One region of the Bradyrhizobium sp. MI1.3 genome, then DNA from elsewhere that is predicted to be linked to it. Evidence: predicted binding sites of a transcription regulator. Region 1 holds the regulator's gene; each other region holds the start of a gene.

Region 1 (9,360 bases):
GTCATCCGCGCTCGCTGCCGCCCGTGCCGCCCATACGCCGCCGTGCGGACTGGCTACCAGAAGGGTCAGACACGCTCCGGTGAGCGCGCCCAGTGGAAACAGCAGGGTTTTCCGCATGGATAGGCTGGCCTTTTTGCTTCGCGGTTCGGTGGGGCTGGGGAGCCGCCATGCAAATGGCGATCCAGCCTGCTTCTCACAATACCATTCTGGTTTCTTCAAGGCCGGGATGCCACGCCGGCGGGTACACCGTAAAAATCCCTTCGTCCGGACCTAAACTTTCGGCAACGTTGCAGGACCCGGTTGGTGCGCAGCGGGGGTCGGCCGGCCGGCCCACGCCTCGCTGCCATGCCATTTTAGGATGGTTTTGGCGCCCCGGACGGGTTAGGCGATGAGGGAAGGCTTCAAATTCTCGGGAGGATAACAATGAACGAAGCACCCCGCATCCAACCGGAAAGGAACGTCGAGCTCGGCGCCAGCACCGAGCCGTTCCAGAATCTGCATGAATTCGTCCGGAAAGCCCGCGCCAACCTCAACCAGAATGCCTGGGATTATATCGTCGGCGCGGCCGAGACCGAGACCACGATGCGTCGCAACCGCATGGCACTGGACGAGATCGCCTTTCGCCCGCGCGTGCTGCGCGATGTCCGCAAGGTCACCGGCTCGGTCGAGCAGTTCGGCCGCAAGATGCGCCTGCCGGTGGTACTCGCCCCCGTCGGCGCGCTTGAGATCTTCGATCCGGATGGTGCGGCGAGCGTGGCACGCGCCTGCGGTACTTTCGGTGCGGCGCACATGCTCAGTTCCGTGTCCGAGCCCGGCCTCGAGAAGACCGCCGAAGCTGCGCCCGACGCGCTGCGCCTCTACCAGCTCTATGTGCGCGGCGACGACGCCTTCGTTGCCGACGTCGTCAGCCGGGCCGAGAAGAACGCCTACGCCGCCTTCTGCCTGACCGTCGACACCGCTCATTACAGCCGTCGCGAACGTGACATCGCCAAGCGCTACGTTCGCGAGAGCCGCCTGCGCGCCACCGGCGGCGATTACCAGAAGGGTCTGGAGTGGCGGACGGTGAAGATGATCAAGGACAAGTTCAAGATCCCGCTGATCCTCAAGGGCATCGCGACGCCAGAGGACGCGCTGATCGCGATCGATCACGGCGTCGAATGGATCTACGTCTCCAACCATGGCGGCCGTCAGCTCGATCACGGTCGCGGCGCCATGCATGTGCTGCCCGAGATCGTCGATGCCGTGAACGGCCGCGCCAAGATCATGGTCGATGGCGGTGTCTGTCGCGGCACCGACATCGTCAAGGCGATCGCGGCGGGCGCCGACCTCGTCGGCATCGGCCGGCTGCAATGCTGGGCGCTGGCGGCGGCCGGCGAAGCCGGCGTGGCGCGCATGCTGGAGCTGCTCGAGGACGAAGTGCTGCGCTGCCTCGGCCTCTTGGGTGCGACGTCGTTCGCCGAGCTCGACAAATCCTGCCTGCACCAGGCGACCGCAACCAACGCGCCGAGTGTGTTCAGCGCGTTTCCGCTGTTCGACCACGAGCCATATCGATACTGAGTGAAAGGATGCAGGTGACATCGCTCTCTCCCGGCAGCGCGGATGCGCTCCTGTTCGATCTCGGCCGCGTAGTGCTCGATATCGATTTCTCCAAGGCAATCGCCTGCTGGGCGGGACATGCCGGCTGCAAGCCCGAAGCCATCGTCGCGCGCTATGTGCGGGACAGCGAAGCCTATCGGTTGCACGAGATGGGGAAGATCAGCGATGAGGATTATTTCGCCTCATTGCGAGCCTCGCTCGGAATCGGCATTTCGGACGCGCAGTTCCTGGAAGGCTGGAACGCGATCTTCGCCGGCGAAATGCCTGACATCGCCGAGCTGCTGCCGCGGGCAGCGAAGCAGATGCCGCTCTACGCTTTCTCCAACACCAACCGGCCGCACGTGGACCATTTCTCGAGGGAATATGCCGACCTCCTCGGCCACTTCCGAGAGCTGTATTTGTCGTCCAGCATCGGCCTGCGCAAACCGGATGCGGAGGCTTTCGACCACGTCGTTGCGGCGATCGGCGTGCCCGCCGGGCGCATCGTGTTCTTCGATGATCTTGCTGAAAACATCGAGGGAGCGCGGGCGCGCGGCTTGACGGCGGTGCATGTGACCTCGCCGCGTGACGTCGGGAACGCATTGAAGGCATTGGGCATTTGACGAGGAGTCGGTGTCGCGAAACCCACGGCGGCACCGCCCGCCGGGACCAATTTTGAGAAATTGAGGAACCCGATCACTTTGTGCATTTTTGTACAGAGTTCCGGGAACGGAATACCGCCTTCCGGACTCTTAGAGTCCGTTGGGACTTCTACGGACGGATGCATCATCGTGCTGGGCAAAACCTACCTCACCAAGCAGGCCTCTCTTCTTCTTGAATTCGCCAGGACAACTTCAGATTCGGACCTTTCCGCCAAGCTTGTGAGCAAGGCCGCCGACCTGAAATCCCAGGCCGATCCGCTGCCCGACAAAGACCAGGGAGCCAAGGCGCCCGACGTAACTCCCGGGCAGGCAGGGAGCTGATCGATGCAGCCCGGGGCGCTCGTCGTTCTCGCCTTGCCGTGATTTTCCTTGCCGTGATTTTCGTCGCTTCCATGGCCGCGCGACGCGCTTGATCCTGCCTTCCGGAACAATGTGAAGCGGCGGGATGACTGTGCCCGCTCAGCGGTTTTTGCCTCTGCGCCCGCGCTCGGCTAGAAGACGTGCGGAACATTCGCCCGAACGTGCCGAGCAGGAGTTTTCGCCGTGGCCTTGATGCCGGTTTCCGACGCGCTTGCCGCGGTGCTGGCGGGTGCAGAGCCGCTGCCGGAAGAAATGATTTCCCTCGACGAGGCCCATCATCGCGTGCTCGCGTGTGACCTCGCGGCGCGGCGCACGCAGCCGCCGCAGGCGATGTCGGCGATGGACGGCTACGCGGTGCGCGCGGCCGATGCCGCGACGATCGATTCGGAGCTCACCGTGGTCGGCGAAGTCGCGGCGGGCCGACCGTTCGCCGGGACGATCGGCGCCGGCGAGGCCGTACGGATCTTCACCGGCGGCGTCGTTCCCGGTGGCGCGGACGCCGTCGTGATCCAGGAGGACACGGTCGCCGCCGGCAAGCGGATCATGATCAAGGAAGCCGCGATCGCCGGTCGGCACATCCGCCCCGCCGGCGTCGATTTCCGCGAGGGTGACGTGCTCCTGCGCAAGGGAAGCCGTGTCACCGAGCGCGACCTCGCGCTCGCTGCCGGGATGAATCATCCGCACCTTGTCGTTTTCAGGCGTCCAAAGGTCGCGATTCTCGCCACCGGCGACGAGCTGGTGATGCCAGGCACCACGCCAGGCCACGGCCAGATCGTCTATTCCAACGGCTACGCCCTGCACGCGCTCGCCCGCAGCGAAGGCGCCGAGACGATCGACCTCGGTATTGCCGCCGATACGCTGGAGGCGACCACCGCCGGCATCCGCCGCGCCCGCGAGAGCGGCGCCGACATCCTGATCACGACCGGCGGCGCATCGGTCGGCGACCACGATCTGGTCCAGCAGGCACTGCGGGACGAAGGCATCGCGATGGCGTTCTGGAAGATCGCGATGCGGCCAGGCAAGCCGATGATGCACGGGCGACTCGGCGCAATGGGTGTGATCGGCCTGCCGGGCAATCCCGTGTCGTCCTACGTGTGCGCTTTCCTGTTCATGGTGCCGCTGATTCGCGCCCTGTCGGGCCGTTCAGTGATTCACCATCGCCGCGAACGCGCCGTGCTCGGCCGCGGCGTCGGCGCCAACGACCAGCGCGAGGACTATCTGCGCGCGCATCTGGAGGAGCGTGACGATGGCACACGCGTCGTTCTTCCCGTCAATCATCAGGACTCTTCGCTGCTTGCGAATCTCGCTGCAGCACAGGTACTTCTCGTGCGCGCACCATTCGCGCCGAAGGCCGAAGCCGGCACGGCTTGCGAAGTGTTGCGGCTCCCCGTCTGAGCACCCCCGCAACGCGCGTTCTGCGAACTTTGCTCTGTTCACGGTAAATTAAGCAGTTGCGGAACATGTATCGAACATATAGTGTCCGTTCATGATTTGTTTCGAGCATGTAGCGGCTTATTGCCGAATTCTGCGTCTCGGAATCGGACGACATCAACCGGGGGACTTTGGTCGAGATGTTAACGCGCAAACAATACGAGCTTCTGCGGTTCATCAGTGAACGTCTGAAGGAAAGCGGCGTGCCGCCCTCCTTCGACGAGATGAAGGATGCGCTCGATCTGCGCTCGAAGTCGGGCATCCATCGCCTGATCACGGCGCTCGAGGAGCGTGGCTTCATCCGACGCCTGCCCAACCGCGCCCGTGCGATTGAAGTCATCAAGCTGCCGGAGCTCCAGGCAGCCGCCGGCAGCCGCCGCGGCTTCACCCCCAGCGTCATCGAGGGCAATCTCGGCAAGGTGCGTGCGGGCTCCAGCCTGCCCGCGGACGAGGGCGAACGCCCCGTGGCGGTACCGGTGATGGGCCGCATCGCCGCCGGCACGCCGATCGAGGCGTTGCAGACACGCAGCCACACCATCAGCGTACCGCCCGACATGCTCGGCTCGGGCGAACATTACGCGCTGGAAGTGCGCGGTGATTCCATGGTTGATGCCGGCATCCTTGACGGCGACATGGCGCTGATTCAGCGCAACGAGAGCGCCGATACCGGCGACATCGTGGTGGCGCTGATCGACGACGAGGAAGCGACGCTGAAGCGCTTCCGCCGTCGCGGCGCCTCGATCGCGCTCGAGCCCGCCAACGCTGCCTATGAGGTCCGCATCCTGCCGCCCAATCGGGTGAAGATTCAGGGCAAGCTGATCGGGCTTTACCGGAAGTACTGATACCGGACGTACTTGATACCTGGAGAAGTTGGCGCCTCGCGCGCTTCCGATCGGCATCGCCGGTCAGAGATTGGAGCGGATCATCGTCCGCTCCGGCTGGATAGTCTTTCTGGTTCTGCACAGACTATCCGGCCCCTCCTCCGGCGCTGGCTACTCGCGACGCCCAAGAAGCAGCACCGAAACAGCACCGCTTCGCGGCTCGAGTGTGCGAGGAAACAGCGACGAGCGATCGAGGTCGTTGCACCAGCCGGCAATATTCGCGCATGCGCCTCCCGAATGCATCGCAACTCTCTTTGTTCCTATTGAATTCGGGAAAGATAATGTGATCGCGGCTTGCGGAAACCAGCCGCAGATTTGCCCACAACCGAGCAGAGCTTTCGTGCTTCAACTCTGATAGAGGCCTGCGCCTCGATAAGAGACGCGGGTTGCTATCCCAGCATGAGGAGCACCCGATGTGTGACTACAGCCTGCATGCCGTCGCGTCGCGCCCCGCCGAAGTCGGCGAGACGATCGTCACGACAAATTTCCGCGGCACCTCGACGCGCGGCTTCGCCTCCGCAGCCGATCCGTCTGTTGCCGTCTGCCTGCTGCCGGGAACGGAGCTCGCCTTCGCAGACGACGTCCGCTACGACAATCGCTGGATCTGGACGCGGACCATCAATTCCCGCGTGGGCAAGTTCGGCAAGATCGATCCGCACGTTCCCGACCGCCATCATGACGCGATCGAATTCCCCGACGGCAAATTTGTGCTGGTGACGCAGCTCGTCGAAGGCCAGCGCGCGACCGTGCTGCAACTGCCTGTGACCCAGTCGGTCATCGAGCGCGAGCACAAGGCGCAGATCATCGCCGACAGGCAGCCGACCGTCACGCACCTGCCGATCGGCTGAAACAGCCGCCCTCCGGCTACGAGGTCGGAGGTCAGGATTGAATTGCCATCGCCGGCCGTGGCCGGCGAGATGGTGTGGTTTGCGCCAGCGAATCCGAGCGGACGCACCGACCCGCTGCGTTGCTCCGCACCATCAGATCAATCGTCGGCCTGCAAGTCGGTCTCCGCCGGCGTTGCGTCCTTGATGCGGGGCGCGGTCGCCTTCGGCGCAAGGCTGCCGTCGAAATCACCCTCGCCGGCGCCGGCCGGCAACCAGGGGCGGCTCGTGCCTCTCGCCCTCACCGCCTGAACCACAAATCCGTCACCACGCTGCGTCAGCGCCAGTGCGCTCTGGCTGGCGAGCCGCTGCCGATCGACCACCATCGCCGCGCAATCGGGCGGCGCGGGACGCGTCGTCACCACCAGCGCGGCCCGACTGCAATCGTCGGCGAGAGCGTCGACCCGCAGTGCCAGCGCGACCAGCCTCCCGTCGATCAGTGGCGTCACGCAGCCGGATTCGTCACAGGACACGCCATCAGCCAGCGAGGCTCTGCCGGCATCGCGCGGATCGGCGTCGGCAGCGAGCCATTCCTTGAGCAGAAAGCTGTCCTTGCTGGTCCTGATCAGGTGCAGATATCCGTCCTTGCCCCGCACGGCGACGCTCGCGCCATCCCCGGCGATCAGGATGTCGGGCTGCCGCGCCGACAGTCCCCAGAGGATCGCTGCCAGCAGCACCAAGGCGCCGGACCAGCGCAGCGGCGTCCGCAACAAGCCCAGCACGATGATTCCCAGGCTCGCCGCGATCAGCGGCCCGATCCCGAACGCCGCGATGCGGCCGACGGCACCCGGCAATGCTGCGACCCAGCGCGAGACCGCGACCATCCAGTCGATGCCGATCCCCATCAGCCACCAGAACACGCTGTCCAGCCCGAACGGTGCAGCAAGCAGCCCCAACAGCCCCGCCGGCATCACCAGCGCCGAGACCACCGGCATCGCGCCGAGATTGGCCAGCACGCCGAACGGCGTGACACGGTGGAAGTGGAAAGCGGCGTAGGGTGTGGTCGCAAGTCCCGCAATCAGCGAAGCCATGAACAGCATCGCGATCTCGCGGCCGCCCCACATCGCAATGCGTGCAGTCGCCGAATGGTCCGGCGAGGCAAACAAATTCGGCATGCCGATCTGCACCAGCGCCACCAGCCCGAGCGTTGCTGCAAACGACATCTGGAAGCTCGGATGCACCAGCGCTTCCGGCGCGACCGCGAGCACGATCAGCGCGGCGACAGCAAGCGTGCGGAAGGTGATGGCGCGGCGATCGACCATCACCGCGATCAGCACTACCGCGGTCATGAAGAACGACCTTTGCGTCGCGACCTCCGCACCTGACAGCAGCAGGTAGAACGCAGCGGCGACCAGCGCGGCGGCGGCCGACCATTTCTTGATGGCAAAGCCGGCCGCCAGTCCGGGGATCAGAGCGAGCAGCGCGCGCACCGCGAAGAACACGACACCGGCCACCACGGCCATGTGATAACCGGAGATCGAGAGCACGTGGCCGAGGCCGGAGATGAACATCGCGTCGTTGACGGGCGTGGTGATCGCATCGCGCCGCCCGGTGAGCAGCGCGGTCGCGATCGCCCGGTTGTCGCCGTCGAGCGTCGCCCGGATGCGGGCATCGATCGCATCGCGCAGGCCTTGCATGAAGGCCGCGTAACGCAGCCGCAAGCCGGCGGTCTCAGGCGGCGCCGCCACCGTGATTGCGCCCATCGCGAAGCCGGAGGCGCCGATGCCCTGGAAGAACATGTCACGCGAAAAGTCGTAGCTGCCGGGCCGCACCGGCGCGAGCGGCGGCATCAGCCGCGCCTTCAGCTGAACGAAATTGCCGACCTCCGGCGCCGTGCCCTTGCGGACCGACAGGCGCACGCGCTCGAGCCTGACGTCGCTGCGCTGCGCCTCCATCGCGGTGACGCGCAGCACGAACCTGTCGGTACGCTCGCGGATGTCGCGGGCTTCGACGAAGCCCGACAACGATACCGAATAGAGCGACTTTGCCAGCACCGGGTGAGCGATGCGCGCCGTCTTCCAGGTCGCCACGGCAAAACCGGCCGCGACCGCCGCGATCATGATGGCCGGGGCGAACAGCCGGCTCCGCCGCAACAGAGCCGCGCCAAGCAGGAGCGCGATGGCGGTCGTGGCGACGATCCACAGCACCGGCTCGTGATCGGCGGAAAAATAAAGCGCGATGCCGCAGCCAAACGCTACGGGCACCCACGGCAACAGCCGCCCGGCGCCAGCCTCGGCGCGTAGCCAGGCGCGGACGGTCTCGGCCAGCGATGTCCAGAGGTCGAGGCCTGCAGGCGCGAGGCCGCCAGCGGACGCGGCGCGGCCCGCGGGCCACGTCCCCGCAATCCCCTGCGACCGTACTGGCCGGCCCGGCTCCGCCATTCCCTGCACTCGGTGATACGCAACGAAGGCCGAAGCTACCGGAACGTGCAGGCGGGCGGATAGCGGTACGGATCAGGAACGAAAGGGCGCGCCCCCTACTTTTCCTCTTCCATCGTCACCGCGACATCCGCCTTGGCCGACAGCCGGACCTTGTTGCCCTCGATGTCCGCGACGAGGCCCTTGTCGATGAAGTGATGATGCCCCTTGTGGCTGCCCTCGCCGCTGTCCTTCTTGGTCAGCTTGATGCGATTGCCTTCGACCTTGTCAACGGTGCCGATATGGACGCCGTCGGCGCCGATGACTTCCATATGCTCTGCGATGTTCTGCATGGTGGGTTCCTTGTTGGACCCACCCCAACGCGCGGGATGCACGTTCGTTCTCTCACGAGAATGACGAAGCCGTGTCCCCGCGCTCGTCAGATCAGCGGCGCCTGCGACGAAGCATGGTGATTGACGATCTTCCAGTCGCCGTCCTCGCGCACGATGACCCAGCTCATCTTGACCGAGAAATCGGGGCTTTCGCCGGCGAGATCGAACGAGATGGTTGCGGCCATGTTGATGAGGTCAGGACCTGCCTGCACCGCCCTCACGTCGGAGAACACAGCGCTCGCCTTGCGCCAGCGCGGCAGGCCGTTGAAATAGTCTGCGACGCCATCCCTGCCCCGATAGAGCTTTGGGTTGGAGCCGAAGAAGAAGGCGTTCTTCGAATACAGAGACGAGAGTGCCGCGGCGTCGAGCGTTGCGAAGCCGGCGCGCCATTTGGCGATGATGGCGGAAACGATCGCGTCGGCTTCGTCGCTCATTGTGGTCTCGCAGCCCTTTTCAGCCCTTCGCGACTTCCTTCGCGAACGTGTCGCGCAGACCAATGGTCCTGGAAAATACCGGCTTGCCGGGTGTCGAGTCGTTGTCGCGCACGAAATAGCCCTGACGCTCGAACTGCATCGGCTCGGTCGAATTGCTCTCGGCGACCGATGCTTCGACGCGGGCATCAGCTAGAATTTCCAGCGACTGCGGATTGAGATCGGCGGCGAAGTTCGAGGCGTCCGGGCTCGGGTTGGCAAACAGCTGGTTGTAGATGCGGATTTCCGCGGGCACGGATGTCGCCGCCGACAGCCAGTGCATGGTGGCCTTGACCTTGCGGCCATCGGGCGCGTTACCGCCTTTGGTCGCGGGATCGTAGGTGCAGC
Region 2 (4,169 bases), on a different contig from region 1:
CTGCCGAAATCGGGCGAGGACGACTGGGACGAAAACGACGAGGCCTGTTCCTCGAAGCTGCCGCGGCCGCCATTACCGCCCCCGCCGCCGCCGCGATTGCGATTGGCCTGGGCGCGCTGCCAGCCGGGGGTCGAATAGGTGGAGCCGAACGCTTCCATGTCGTCGAAGCGGGAGGCGCCGTAGCCGCCAGTGCCGCCCCAGGCCGAGCCGCCCTTGGATTCCGTGATCTCGACATTGGCCGCGGGCAATTCGTCGAGGAAGCGCGAGGGGATCGTGGTCGACCAGGTGCCATGGATCCGCCGATTGGTGGCAAAATAGATTTTGGCGCGGCGGCGGGCTCGGGTCAGGCCGACATGACCGAGCCGGCGCTCTTCCTCAAGGCCGGCGCGGCCCTGTTCGTCCAGCGTCCGTTGGCTCGGAAACAAGCCTTCTTCCCAACCCGGCAGGAACACGTTGTCGAATTCCAGCCCCTTGGCCGAATGCAACGTCATCAGCGACACCGCGTCCTCATCGGCGCCGCTGTCGCGGTCCATCACCAGCGAGATGTGCTCCAAGAACCCTTGCAGGTTCTCGAACTCCTCCATCGAGCGCACCAGCTCCTTGAGGTTCTCGAGCCGGCCCGCGGCGTCCGCCGAACGGTCCTTCTGCCACATCTCGGTGTAGCCGCTCTCGTCGAGCACGATCTGGGCGAGATCCGTGTGCGACGTGACCTCGCGCTGGGCGCGCCAGCGGTCGAACTGGGCGACGACGTCGCGCAACGAGCCGCGCGCCTTCGGCTTCAGCTCGTCGGTCTCGACCACCGCGCGCGCCGCTTCGAACAGCGGAATGCGGCGCTTGCGGGCGTGATCGTGCAGCATCTGCACGGTGGCATCGCCAAGGCCGCGCTTGGGCGTGTTGACGATGCGCTCGAAGGCGAGATCGTCGGCCGGTGAATTGATGACGCGCAGATAGGCCAACGCATCGCGGATTTCGGCGCGCTCGTAGAAGCGCGGGCCACCGATGACGCGATAGGGCAGGCCGAGCGTGACGAAGCGGTCCTCGAACTCGCGCATCTGGTAGGAGGCGCGAACGAGAATCGCGATCTCGTTGAGTTTGTCGCCCTGGCGCTGGATCTGCTCGATCTCCTCGCCGATGCCGCGGGCTTCCTCTTCCGAATCCCACGAGCCCGTCACCGTGACCTTCTCGCCGTCATGGTCCTCGGTGCGCAGCGTCTTGCCGAGCCGGCCCTCGTTGTGGGCGATCAGGTGCGAGGCGGCGGCGAGGATGTGGCCGGTCGAGCGGTAGTTGCGCTCGAGGCGGATGACCTTGGCGCCGGGAAAATCATGGTCGAAGCGCAGGATGTTGTCGACCTCCGCGCCGCGCCAGCCATAGATCGACTGGTCGTCATCGCCGACGCAGCAGATGTTCTTGACGTGGGGGGCAGCGAGTTCCGTCATTCCGGGGCGATGCGTAGCATCGAACTCCGGTGCGCGATCGCGCACCTGAGAATCTCGAACGGCAGACTCATCTCCGGATTCCGGGTTCGGCTCTTCGAGCCGCCCCGGAATGACAGTGGGCGAGGTTGGCTTCGTCGGTGCCTGCGACAATAGCCGCAGCCACAGATACTGCGCGACGTTGGTGTCTTGATACTCATCGACCAGGATGAATTTGAAGCGCTGCTGGTACTGCCGCAGGATATCCGGGTGCTCGCGGAAGATGCGGATGTCCTCGAGCAGCAGATCGCCGAAATCGGCGGCGTTCAAAATCTTCAACCGCTCCTGGTAGCTCGCATAGAGCTTGCCGCCCTTGCCGTTGGCGAAGATGGCGGCTTCGCCCGACGGCACCTGCGACGGCGTGAGGCCGCGGTTCTTCCAGCCGTCGATCAGGCCGGCCAGCATGCGCGCGGGCCAGCGCTTGTCGTCGATGTTGTCGGCTTGCAGCAGCTGCTTCAACAGCCGCACCTGATCGTCGACGTCGAGCACGGTGAAGTTCGACTTGAGCTGCGCCAGTTCGGCGTGGGTGCGCAGGATGCGTCCGCCGATGGAGTGGAAGGTGCCGAGCCACGGCATGCCTTCGACGGCATGGCCGAGCATCTGGCCCAGCCGGTGCTTCATCTCGCGCGCGGCCTTGTTGGTGAAGGTCACCGACAGGATTTCGGAGGGGCGGGCGCGGCCCTGGCTCAGGATATGGGCGATGCGCGTGGTCAGCACGCGGGTCTTGCCGGTGCCGGCGCCGGCCAGCACCAGAACCGGCCCGTCCAGCGTCTCCACAGCCTCGCGCTGCTCCGGATTGAGCCCGGACAGGTATTGCGGGCCCACCGAGGCGCGCGCGCGCGCGGCAATGCCACCGGCTGCGGGCTGGTGGTCGGGGACGCTCTGGGACGTGATCTTGCTCGGCTCGGTCATGCGAATCATTTGCCCCACGTTGGCACCGCGGGGTGGTGAAAGGGGAGCCTTCTTAACAGGGATTGGTCCCTATATGGGGCCGCGGACGGGGGTTTTCCACGTGCGCGGAAAGCCAATTTGTTCCTGCGGGTCAGGCGAATTTCCGGCCCCAGCGGCCCGGAACCATTGTTCCGAGTTGGCGATTGGTTCTGCAAGTGAGGCGCGTCAGCCGCGCCGATCGCAGACAGACATCGAAACAGAGGTTCGGACCATGCTTAGCTGGGTTGTGACGTTTCTGGTTATCGCCTTGATCGCCGGTATCCTGGGCTTTGGCGGCCTCGCCGGCGCGTCGATCGAAATCGCCAAGATCATCTTCTTCATCGCGGTCGTGCTGTTCCTGGTCTCGGCCGTTGTCGGTCTGGCCCGCGGCCGTAACAGGGTCTAGCGCGCTTACCGCTTCGAGGGCATCGCCACGTTCCGGCCGATGCCCTCGGGCCGCGGTACGGCACTGTGGGCCTTGACCACCGCTGCGATGCGCTCGCGGATGTCTGGCGGAAACGCCGCCACCTTTCGTGAGCCCATGTCGATGTGAAGCGACATGTTTTCGGAGGTCGCCGACAACCAGCCCTCGGTGGCGTGCCGCAGCTCCTGGAATGTGTGCAGCCGCTTGTCGTCGGCCTCCAGCAGCCAGACCGAGACCTGCACGGGATCGCCCAAGTGGATTTCGCGCAAATACCGCACGTGGCACTCGGCAGTGAAGGTCGAGCCGCCTCGCTCCTTCATATAGCCCGGCCCGATCCCAAGCGTCAGCCACATCTGGTCGATCGCGCGGTCGAACATCACGTTGTAATAGGCCATGTTGAGGTGGCCGTTGTAGTCGATCCATTGCGGCTCGATCTGCATGATCGAGGCGCGGAACGGCTCGGCATCGGGCGCAGCGGTGACAGTGTCCGGCATGTGTCCTTCCCCAGCTATGCGTCCGGTCGCTTGACTTGACCGGTTAGATGTCCTTTGCCACGGTCTCTTCTCGTCGGGAGGAATTTCCGTGGGTACGACCATCACCAATAATCCGCCGCGGCCGGCGCCGAAAGCCCTCGCGACCGCGCTGGAGCAGCTTGCCGCACGATTCGGCAACCGCCTCATCACGTCGCAGGCCGTCCGCGAGCAGCACGGCCACACCACGACGTGGATTCCCAACCAGCCGCCGGACGGCGTGGTGATGGCGCAGGAGACCGCCGACATCCAGGACGTGGTGCGGATCTGCGCGAAGAACGGCGTCCCCGTCATCGCCTTCGGCACCGGCACTTCGCTCGAAGGCCAGGTCAATGCGCCCGCGGGCGGCATCTCCATCGACCTGCGCGACATGAACAAGGTGCTGGCGGTGCACGCCGAGGACCTCGACTGCGTGATCCAGCCCGGCGTCACCCGCAAGGCGCTGAACGAGCATCTGCGCGACCAGGGCCTGTTCTTCCCGATCGACCCCGGCGCTGACGCTTCGCTCGGCGGCATGGCCTCGACGCGGGCTTCCGGCACCAATGCGGTGCGCTACGGCACCATGCGCGACAGCGTGCTGGCGCTGAAGGTCGTCCGCGGTGACGGCGAGATCATCACCACGGGCACGCGCGCAAAGAAATCGTCGGCCGGTTACGACCTGACGCATCTGTTCGTCGGCGCCGAAGGCACGCTCGGCATCATCTCCGAATTGACCATCCGCCTGCGTGGCATTCCCGAGACGATCGCAGCCGGCGCGGTGTCGTTCGAGACCGTGCATGGCGCGTGTCAGGCCGTGATCCTGGCGATCCAGAC
Region 3 (9,360 bases), on a different contig from region 1:
TGAAGGCGGTGACTTTCAAGACGCGCACAGTGCGATCGAGCGCGATGGTGAGCACGTCGCCGATCTTGATCGCATGCCCCGGCGATTTCTCGCGTGCACCGTTGACGCGAACATGGCCGGACTCGACAAGCTCGGCAGCGGAGGTGCGCGCCTTCACCACCCGCGCGTGCCATAGCCATTTGTCGATGCGCTGCCGCTCGGTCGTGACCCTATTCCCTCTGACGCGTTTTCTTCACGCGAACCGCTCCGCACTTCGCTTGAAAACGCTACGCTACTCCTTACGCCCGGACAGCTGCTCCTTTAGCGCAGCGAGTTTTGCAAACGGCGAGTTCGGATCGACAGGACGATCGCGTTCGCGCGGATTGGCGCTCGATGCATAGGGACGCAGCGAGGGTCCGCCCTGGCGGTCGCGGCCCTTGTCGCGGTCGCGGCCACGGTTGTCGCGACCCTTGTCGCGATCGCCGCCACCGAACTTGCCCTTGTTGCGATCCTTGTTGTCGCGGTCCTTGTTGCCGCCATTCTTGCCCTCGAAGCGACGGTTCTTGTCGTCGCGCCCCTCGGGACGCGGCGCGGCTTCGGCGCCGCCTTCGCGCGGCTTGCGGAAGTCCCTGCCGCCATCGCGGCCGGAATCCCGGCGATGACCGCCGCCATGGCGATGACGCTCACCGCGTTTCTCGCCGTCGGCGGCAGGCTGGGCTTCGCCTTCGGCAGGCGCAGCGCCGGCTTCAGCAGTCGCCTGCGGACGCGGCTGGTGATGACGCTGGTTGCGGTGGCGCTCGTGGCGCGGCTTGCGATCGTCATGACGGCCGGCGGGACGCCAGACCTCGATGAGCTCGGGCTCAGCGGGCGTGGCCGCGGCCTCCACAGGTGCTGCCGCATCGGCCGACGCAGCGGCTTCGGCTGCCGCAGTCTCGGCAGGTGCGGTCTCGGCAGGTGCGGTTTCGGCGGCTTCAACGGGTGCCGCAGCCTCTTCCGCAGGCGGCGCGATGCCGGGAGCGTCTTCCGGCGTGACGGAGGCTTCGAGCGCCGGCTCGTCTTGCACGGGCTCGTCGTGCTGCTCCATGCCGGGCGCGTCTTCGACGGTCACAGGCTCGGCGGCGGCTTCGATCGCGGTTTCCGCAGGCACTGCGGCGTCCTCGACCGGCGTTTCTGCCGGAGCTTCAGTGCTTGCTTCCGCAGCCGGCGTCTCCGCAACGGCCGGCTTCGCCGGCAGCGGCGGGCGCTTGTCCATGCGATAGCCGAGCGCGCGGAGCACGGAGGCAAAATCTTCGCCGGCCGAACCGGTGAGCGAGGTCATCGCCTGCGTCACCACGAAGCTGCGGCCGTCGAACGCACCGGCGGGCTTTTCGCCGGACGCGTTCTCGCGCCAGGCCAGCGCCGGACGGATCAGGTCGGCAAGACGTTCCAGGATATCGACGCGCACGGCGCGCTCGCCGGCCTGCTTGTAGCCGAGCACGCGATAGGCATCGCGCGGCAGCTGCTTGTCCACCGGGAACGAGGTGCGGCCGGAGCTTGCCAGATGCTGCGCGCCCGACAGCGCGGAGGGATCGACATTATCCTGCTTCAGCGCCCAGAGCAGCGCGGCCAGAGCACGCCCGGCCGGCTTGAGCAGGCCGGGGAAATAGAGGTGATAGGCGCCGAAGCGGACGCCATATTTGCGCAAGGTCGCGCGCGAGGGCTGGTCGAGGTCCTTCAGCTCGTTGGCGATCTTCGGGCGCTCCAGCACGCCGAGCGCCTCCACGAGCTGATAGGCGATGCCGCGGGCGATGCCGGTGACGTCCTCGGCCTTGCTGAGCTCGAACAGCGGCCCGAGCAGCTTTTCGATATGCGTCTTGAGCCAGAGCTCGAGCCGGGCCTGCACCTTGTCTCGGGGGGCGCCCGTGAGGCGTTCGTCGGAGATGATGCGGATGCGCGGATGCAGCGCGTCCTCTGCGGCAGACAGCCGCGCCACGGCATCGCCGGTCCAGCGGATGATGCCTTCCGAAGTCAGCACGAACTGCTCGTCCGGCGCATTGCCCAGTTTTTCGGCGCGCGCGTTGATCTCGCCGGCGAGCACGGCCTGCGCTGCAGCCTGCAACGCTTTCGCATCGGAGCCGGCTTCCGCCGCATCCGGTGCAAAGGTGAAGCCATCGAGGCGGCCGATGACATGGCCTTCGACGATGACTTCGCCGGTCTTGCCGATTTCAGTATTCAAGCTCGTGTTCTCCCGCAGGCGGCGCATCAATACACTGGTCCGGCGATCAACGAAACGCTCAGTCAAGCGTTCATGGAGCGCATCCGATAATTTATTTTCGACCTCGCGGGCGATCCCCTGCCACCGTTCGGGGTCTTTCAGCCAGTCGGGACGGTTGGCGACGAAGGTCCAGGTGCGAATCTGCGCGATCCGGGCCGACAGCGTGTCGATATCGCCGTCGACGCGGTCGGCCTGGTCGATCTGGGTCCTGAACCAGGCGTCGGGGATGCATCCCTTCCGCATCAGGAAGCCGTACAGCGTCGTCACCAGCTCGGCATGGGCGGCCGGCGACAGCTTTCGGTAGTCGGGGATTTGGCAGGCCTCCCACAGCCGTTCCACCGCATCCTTGCCATGCGCGACATCGCGCACCTCAGCGTCGCGGGCGGCGTGGTCGAGCACGCGCATGTCCTCGGCGATGGGCGCGCGCGTCAGCGCCTCGTGGCCGGGGGCCAGGTTCAGCGAGACCTGGAGCGCGCCGAGGGAAGCGAAATCCAGCTTCGAATTGCGCCATTGCAAAACCTTCACGGGATCGAAGGTGTGGTTCTGCAGCGCATTGACGAGCTCGGGCTCGAACGGTGCGCAGCGGCCGGTGGTGCCGAAGGTGCCATTGCGGGTGGCGCGGCCGGCGCGGCCGGCGATCTGGCCGAATTCGGACGGCGTCAGGCGGCGGAACTGGTAGCCGTCGAACTTGCGGTCGGAGGCGAAGGCGACGTGGTCGACGTCGAGATTGAGCCCCATGCCGACCGCGTCGGTGGCGACGAGGTAATCGACCTCGCCGTTCTGGAACATCGCGACCTGCGCGTTGCGGGTGCGCGGCGAGAGCGAGCCCAGCACCACGGCGGCGCCGCCATGCTGACGGCGGATCAGCTCGGCGATGGCGTAGACCTCGTCGGCCGAGAAGGCGACGATGGCGGTGCGGCGCGGCTGCCGCGTGATCTTGCGGTCGCCGGCGAATTCCAGCTGCGACAGACGCGGCCGCGTGATCATGGAGACGCCCGGCAGCAGCCGCTCGATAATGGGCCGCATCGTCGCTGCGCCGAGCAGCAGCGTCTCGTCGCGGCCACGGCGGTTGAGGATGCGATCGGTGAAGACGTGGCCGCGCTCCAGATCAGAGGCGATCTGCACCTCGTCGACGGCGAGGAACGAGACGTCGAGATCGCGCGGCATCGCCTCCACGGTCGAGACCCAGTAGCGCGGCGCTTTCGGCTTGATCTTTTCCTCGCCGGTCACAAGCGCGACGGCATCGGGGCCGACCCTTGCTGCGATCTTGTTGTAGACCTCGCGCGCCAGCAGACGCAGCGGCAGCCCGATCATGCCGGAGGGATGCGCGAGCATCCGCTCGATGGCGAGATGGGTCTTGCCGGTGTTGGTGGGCCCAAGCACCGCAGTGACGCCGGCGCCGGGAAGCCGCTCGGAAGCGAAGGGGGAGGAGGAAAAAGGCATCTGGGGGATTAGGTAATGGCGATTGGGGCGAATGTCAGTGCTGTTTTGGGGCGGTGGCGCGAAGGGCCGGCCTCACACATCGCTGTCATCGCCCGGCTCGACCGGGCGATCCAGTATTCCAGAGGCGGCGCAGATCAAACCGAGAGGGCGCGGCGTACTGGATGCCCCGGTCAAGCCGGGGCATGACGGCGGAGAATGCGGCGCCCCTTCCCAAATCCCGCGCAACTGTCTCACTTTGCGACGCTTTTCCCGTTGGCTTTAAGCTTCGGAACGAGTTGAGAACGAATCGCGGCCGAATCGCTGACTCCCCCTTGAGTCCTGTTCCGTTCTCGCAAGATGTCGCGGGAGGCTTAGTGGTTCGCACTAGATGGAGTTTTGGCCCGCCGCACAAGCGACGTTTCGGTGGCGGATTCGTTAAAGCTGGGGACGGCGCGGAGTCGAATCAGAATCGGGGAGGAGTCAAATGGATTCCCGGCCCTGGAGCCCTCCCAAACAAAAAGTGCGAAAACAACCCCATGCACAGTAGGGATGCCATTGAAATCATTGATGTTTATTTTTACCAAAAAGGCGGGGTCGTAGCCCGTATGGAGCGAAGCGGAATGCGGGGCCGAAGCAAAGAACCCGGATTACGCTTACGCTCCATCCGGGCTACGGCAGCGGCAACTGCAGCGCCCTACTGCGTCTTCGCGATCCTGGGCGGCTGGGCCGTGGTGATGAAGCTGGTGGCTTCCAGCATGGCCGGCCCGAGCGGCGTCGGCACTTTCAGCCAGAACGGGACCAGGATGCGCGTTCCGGCGATCGGCGCGAACGCGACCTCGATATTGCGCTGGGCGGCGAGATATTTGATCACGGGGCGGTCGGGAATGTAGCCGGCGATGGGCACGAAGTAGAGCGAGCAGACCACGACCTGGCCGTGATAGCCCTTCTCCGCCTTCACGTTTTCCATGCGCTTGAAATCGAGCTTGAGCTCGTAGCGCATGCGGCCGTCGAACACGGCGGCGCTGCCGTGGCAGGCGTCCGCCGACAGCACGTCGCCGGTGCCTGAGACGCGCACCAGCGAGGCCGTCATCGGGTCCCAGACGCCGCGGCGATGCGCGTCGGTGACGACGATGCGGTCGGGATCGACCGGCGGCTCCGGCAGGATGGCAAAATCCTTCACATTGCCCTTGTCGAGCGTGATGCGGATCTCTTCGGTCTTCTTCGAGGTGGTGGTGGAGGCCTGGTAGCCGGTCGCGACCAGCGCGCCGTTGACCACGCGGCCTTGCGAGGCGCCGGTGCCCGACCCGCCCGCGAAGGATTTCAGCAGCCCCGAAGTGCCGCCGGAGGCCGCGGCCGCGAACACATCGTCCTGGATGTCGATGTTCCAGGCGCCTCGGCCGACGGGAATGCCCGACAGCGTCGCCTCGTATTGCGCCTCGAGCTTGCCCTGCGCCGCCGCGGGCTCCGCCGCCCACGCCAAGACCAGCCCGCCAAGGGCCGCCATGACCCAGCGGCCGGCAGAGCGCGGATGACTTGCGCGTGGATTCCTTGCGCGCCGCTTCGCTGAGCGCAGCTCATTTGGGCGCAGCTCATTTGGACGCAGACTTGGCGCAAGATGAGGCGTTGTGAGCACGAAACAATCCAATCGGGGCGCGAACGGTTGTTACTTAAGCCAAATAGCGCGCCAAGCAATGTGTCCGGGCCTATCCGCGTCCGGAACTCCACTGGACTCTTCGGGCGCGAATACGCCCTTTATGTGATGGTAAGGCGCGATAATCATTGCCGTTTTGGTGATCGGGGCGGGTCAGAACCGCGCACCTCACCCCGCCACCTCCACCGCTGTCATGCCCCGCCTGTCATGCCCCGCGAAGGCGGGGCATCCAGTACGCCGCGGCCCCTCGACTCTAGCCGCGCTTTCTCGGAATACTGGATCGCCCGCCTTCGCGGGCGATGACACCGAGTGCTGGGCGCGAAACTGGCATCCCAGCCGCCCCAAAACCTTGACGTCCCGCCGCTTCCCCCCTATACGTCCGCCCGCTCCCTGCAAGGACAGAGAATTTGCCCGTGGCGCCCCGAATGGCGGCCGCACATCGTTGGGAAAGATTGAGGATTTTGCCATGTCTCGCCGCTGCGAATTGACGGCCAAGGGCCCCCAGGTCGGCCACACGGTCAGCCACTCCAACATCAAGACCAAGCGCCGCTTCCTGCCGAACCTGGTCAACGTGACCTTCATCAGCGAAGCGCTGGGCCGCAACGTGCGCCTGCGCGTCTCCACCAACGCGATCAAGAGCGTCGACCACAATGGCGGCCTCGATCCCTTCCTGCTCAAGGCCAAGGCCGCCGTGCTGTCGCCGCGCGCCCTCGAGCTGAAGCGCGCCATCCAGAAGAAGGTCGGCCCTGCTCCCGCGCCGGCGAAGAAGGCGAGCTGAGAATTTTCGGATTGGGCGGAGGCTTGCGTCGCGAGGCGTAGGCTTAGCTGGATCAAGTTTTGCGTGACGGCCGGATCGGAAGATCCGGCCGTTTTTGTTTGTGCGCAGTGCAGCGGAGAAGCGCTCAGACGAGCAAACAACTGGTGATATCAATGGTGGCAGCTAACATTTCTAGCAGCCGTAACTTGTAGGCAACTCAAGTTGCAAGCTATTGTGGCAGCGAAAAGTCAATTTAATCATCCATTTCGGGCGCTCGCGGCGTGAGACCATTACTTCGGTGGGCAGGAAGCAAACGACAAATGCTGGAGCCGCTGAGAAAAGCGTTCCCTAGCGACAGCTTCTTATATGTTGAGCCGTTTTGCGGATCAGCTGCGCTATTTTTCGATCAGAGACCGAAGAAAGCCGTTCTCTCTGACATCAACTCCGACTTGATTAACTTTTACAAGTGCAGTCGCAGGCAACCGCACGACGTTTTTGCGATCTCGAATCGACTCCGTCGCACGAAGGCAACTTATTTACGCGTACGGAAAGAGATCGCTGAAACCAAAGACACGTTGGTGCGGGCGGCGTATTTTTACTATCTGAACCGGAATTGCTTTAACGGCCTCTATAGGACGAACAAGCAGGGTGTATTCAATGTTCCGTTCTCCCAATCCCGCACTGGGAGGATGCTCAGTAAGGAAGAATTCCTAGAGGCTGCCTCTGTCCTTACGTCAGCAAAATTTCGCGTTACCGATTTCGAGACTTGCATAAAGAAACATCTCGAACCCAAAGCCTTCTTTTTCCTCGATCCGCCCTACGCAATCAAACGGCGGAGACCGTTTACAGAATACGACAGTTCAGCGTTTGGCGAGCCGGACATCAATCGATTGTTAAGTTGCCTCGAGGCGATCGACGACGCCGGCGGTCAATTCGCGCTAACATACGACAGCGCCCTGGCAAGCAAGTTTCTCCTCAGAAAGCGATGGCATCAAAGCCTGATTACGGTACGCCGAAATATTAGCGGCTTCGCTGACGCGCGGAAGAATGCCGTCGAAGTATTGACAACGAACTTCGATTATTATGACGCGAATCCTCATTCTTAGCGATCTCCACGCATACCGCCCCTCCGAGAAAGCTGCGCGAGAGCCGTCATTTCTTGTTGCGTCAAGCAAAGACAATCCAACCAATCCCATCCGATTGATTCCTGAAATCTTAAAGGAGGAGGGACTCTCAGTTGATTGGATTCTGTGCCCCGGAGATATTGCCGATCAAGCCGATCCCGACGCACAAACATTTGCATGGCGCGAACTCGTGGACCTCAAGAAAGCAGTCAAAGCAAAACTACTGCTAAGCACCGCCGGAAATCATGACCTAGATTCCCGTCTTAAATTCAGCAACTTTGACCCCAAGGGACACCTGCAGAGCTTGGACCCCCCATTTCCCGGCGCCAAAAATGTCGCGGACAAATATTGGGCCCGAAATTATCACATCATCGAGCAGGAATCGGTGCGTGTAGTCAACCTGAACAGCGCCGCATTCCATGGATTCCATTCCGAGGAACAAGGCACCTCCGTCGAGTACCGACACGGCCGTGTCAGCAGCCGAACGATAGAAGCAATTGTCGAAGAAGTCGCAAAGAAAAAGTTTCAGACCAATATTCTATTTACGCACCATCATCCATATCGCAACGACGCGATCTACGATGCCGATTATAGTGAAATGCAGGCCGGTGGGAAACTCGTTGCCGCGCTGACTGACGCTACTGCTTCAAGTTGGCTCATCATTCATGGCCATCAGCACTATCCTCAAGTCACCTATGGCCCTGATGAAAGCTTCCCACCTCTAATCTTCTCGGCGGGAAGCATTTCAGCTAAGATAACTTCACCTATATCGGCCGAGGCGCCCAACCAATTTTATCATGTTACACTCGAGACCGACGCGGATAAGACAAATGGATGGTGGCCTTGCGGTACGGTGAGGGCGTGGTCCTGGGTCCACCGACGTGAGTGGCAGAAGACTCCAGATGGTCAGAACATACCTGACGGACTTGGATTCGGTTGCAGGGATAATATTGCATCCCTCACCAAGGTGATCCGTGAGTTCGTCTCTGCTCAGAGCACTCATGTCACTATGGAGCAGATAAGCACAGTGCATCCGCACTTGCAGTTTGTAAGCCGAAGGATATTCGATCAAGTATTTCGCGAACTCAAAGAGCAGAACATTCGCTGCACAATCACTGTGCCCTTCGGAGAGAGCCAGTTTCGTAAGGACGGAGTGGGCACATGAGAGACCCTTTCGAGTCCTACAACGCGAGATTTGTCGCTCCACAAACCATCGCAGAAACCTTCATTCTTCGAGAGAAGCAATTCGCCGCACTATGCGAGCAGACAAACTCGCTCCTCATCGGCCCCCGCGGAAGTGGAAAGACAACCCTTCTCAAGATGCTAAAGGTTGGTGCGCAAGCAGTTGCATGGAAGAACCGAAGCCAAGCCAATGCCCTGCGGCGATTTCGCTTCTGTCCTATCTACGTGGGAGCAGACCGGCAACTAGAATTTATCGTCGGCGGCTCAGCCGCAGATAACAATCGCGCTTCAATCGATCTACTTTCTAAGGCGTTGCTGTCGTTCAGAGTAAAATTTGCCTGCCTCGACACAGCAAAGGAAATATCCAACCCGCATCTGCGCGACATAGAGAATTTGTCGCATCAATTCGTCGACCTAAAAGATGGAGAGCCCGAACTTTCCCGATCTTTGTCGTCGGTTTGGGACCTCGGCGAAAACACACTCTCATTCCTAGAGGTTCGCTCGCGGCTATATTGGCAACTCGGCGAGATGAACCGATTTCTTGCGAAGATCAAGCACGGGCAACAGGTCGCGCCGGAGCAAATATTGGACCATGCTCAGTATTTATCTCACGACCCTATCGGAACTTGCGAGGCATTCGTATCGCTGTTCAATGAGATAACAACATCTCCGACGAAGATCTGGTCGCTTTGCATCGACGAACTCGAAATCATGCCTGATCAGCTACAGAATTATCTTTTCTCCGGTTTCCGATCGATCGATCAGCGAATGGTGCTCAAACTCGCGACAAGCCCTTTTTCCAAGATCGATTGGCGCGGACTGGGCAAGGATGGCCCGATGTCGGGAAATGACTACACACCAATTAATCTGGGATTCACAACCAAACACGACGCAAAAAGAAATGATGCGCGACGATTCAGTGCGCGACTGCTTGAAGCTCTCATAGTTGCAGAGACGCGGGCCAAGCGACCAAGTTCGGGAGCGCTTGGGC

The links. The regulator LexA, encoded in region 1, represses DNA repair genes until DNA is damaged. The targets are predictions, from matches to a motif close to TGTTCNNNNTGTGTTCNG.
Region 2: the regulator LexA is predicted to act here: its motif matches at 2,558-2,575, upstream of AC0L3A_RS39260 (ATP-dependent helicase).
Region 3: the regulator LexA is predicted to act here: its motif matches at 3,943-3,960, upstream of AC0L3A_RS17425 (helicase-related protein).

The regions. Positions count from the first base shown of each region.
Region 1 is NZ_JBVVPQ010000013.1:98,536-107,895, reverse strand. It holds gene AC0L3A_RS12405 (S41 family peptidase) at 1-117, opposite strand, end outside; gene AC0L3A_RS12400 (alpha-hydroxy acid oxidase) at 424-1,557, shown strand; gene AC0L3A_RS12395 (HAD family hydrolase) at 1,566-2,198, shown strand; gene AC0L3A_RS12390 (hypothetical protein) at 2,367-2,558, shown strand; gene AC0L3A_RS12385 (molybdopterin molybdotransferase MoeA) at 2,781-3,992, shown strand; gene lexA (transcriptional repressor LexA) at 4,169-4,870, shown strand; gene AC0L3A_RS12375 (hypothetical protein) at 5,323-5,757, shown strand; gene AC0L3A_RS12370 (ComEC/Rec2 family competence protein) at 5,895-8,174, opposite strand; gene AC0L3A_RS12365 (DUF2171 domain-containing protein) at 8,270-8,503, opposite strand; gene AC0L3A_RS12360 (YybH family protein) at 8,590-8,976, opposite strand; gene AC0L3A_RS12355 (glutamine--tRNA ligase/YqeY domain fusion protein) at 8,996-9,360, opposite strand, start outside.
Region 2 is NZ_JBVVPQ010000135.1:14-4,182, reverse strand. It holds gene AC0L3A_RS39260 (ATP-dependent helicase) at 1-2,393, opposite strand, end outside; gene AC0L3A_RS39255 (DUF1328 domain-containing protein) at 2,635-2,808, shown strand; gene AC0L3A_RS39250 (thioesterase family protein) at 2,814-3,320, opposite strand; partial or broken gene AC0L3A_RS39245 (FAD-binding oxidoreductase) at 3,409-4,169, shown strand, end outside.
Region 3 is NZ_JBVVPQ010000021.1:33,754-43,113, reverse strand. It holds gene AC0L3A_RS17430 (RNA-binding S4 domain-containing protein) at 1-187, opposite strand, end outside; gene AC0L3A_RS17425 (helicase-related protein) at 272-3,676, opposite strand; gene AC0L3A_RS17420 (DUF3108 domain-containing protein) at 4,350-5,159, opposite strand; gene rpmB (50S ribosomal protein L28) at 5,773-6,084, shown strand; gene AC0L3A_RS17410 (DNA adenine methylase) at 6,345-7,169, shown strand; gene AC0L3A_RS17405 (metallophosphoesterase family protein) at 7,147-8,352, shown strand; gene AC0L3A_RS17400 (ORC-CDC6 family AAA ATPase) at 8,349-9,360, shown strand, end outside.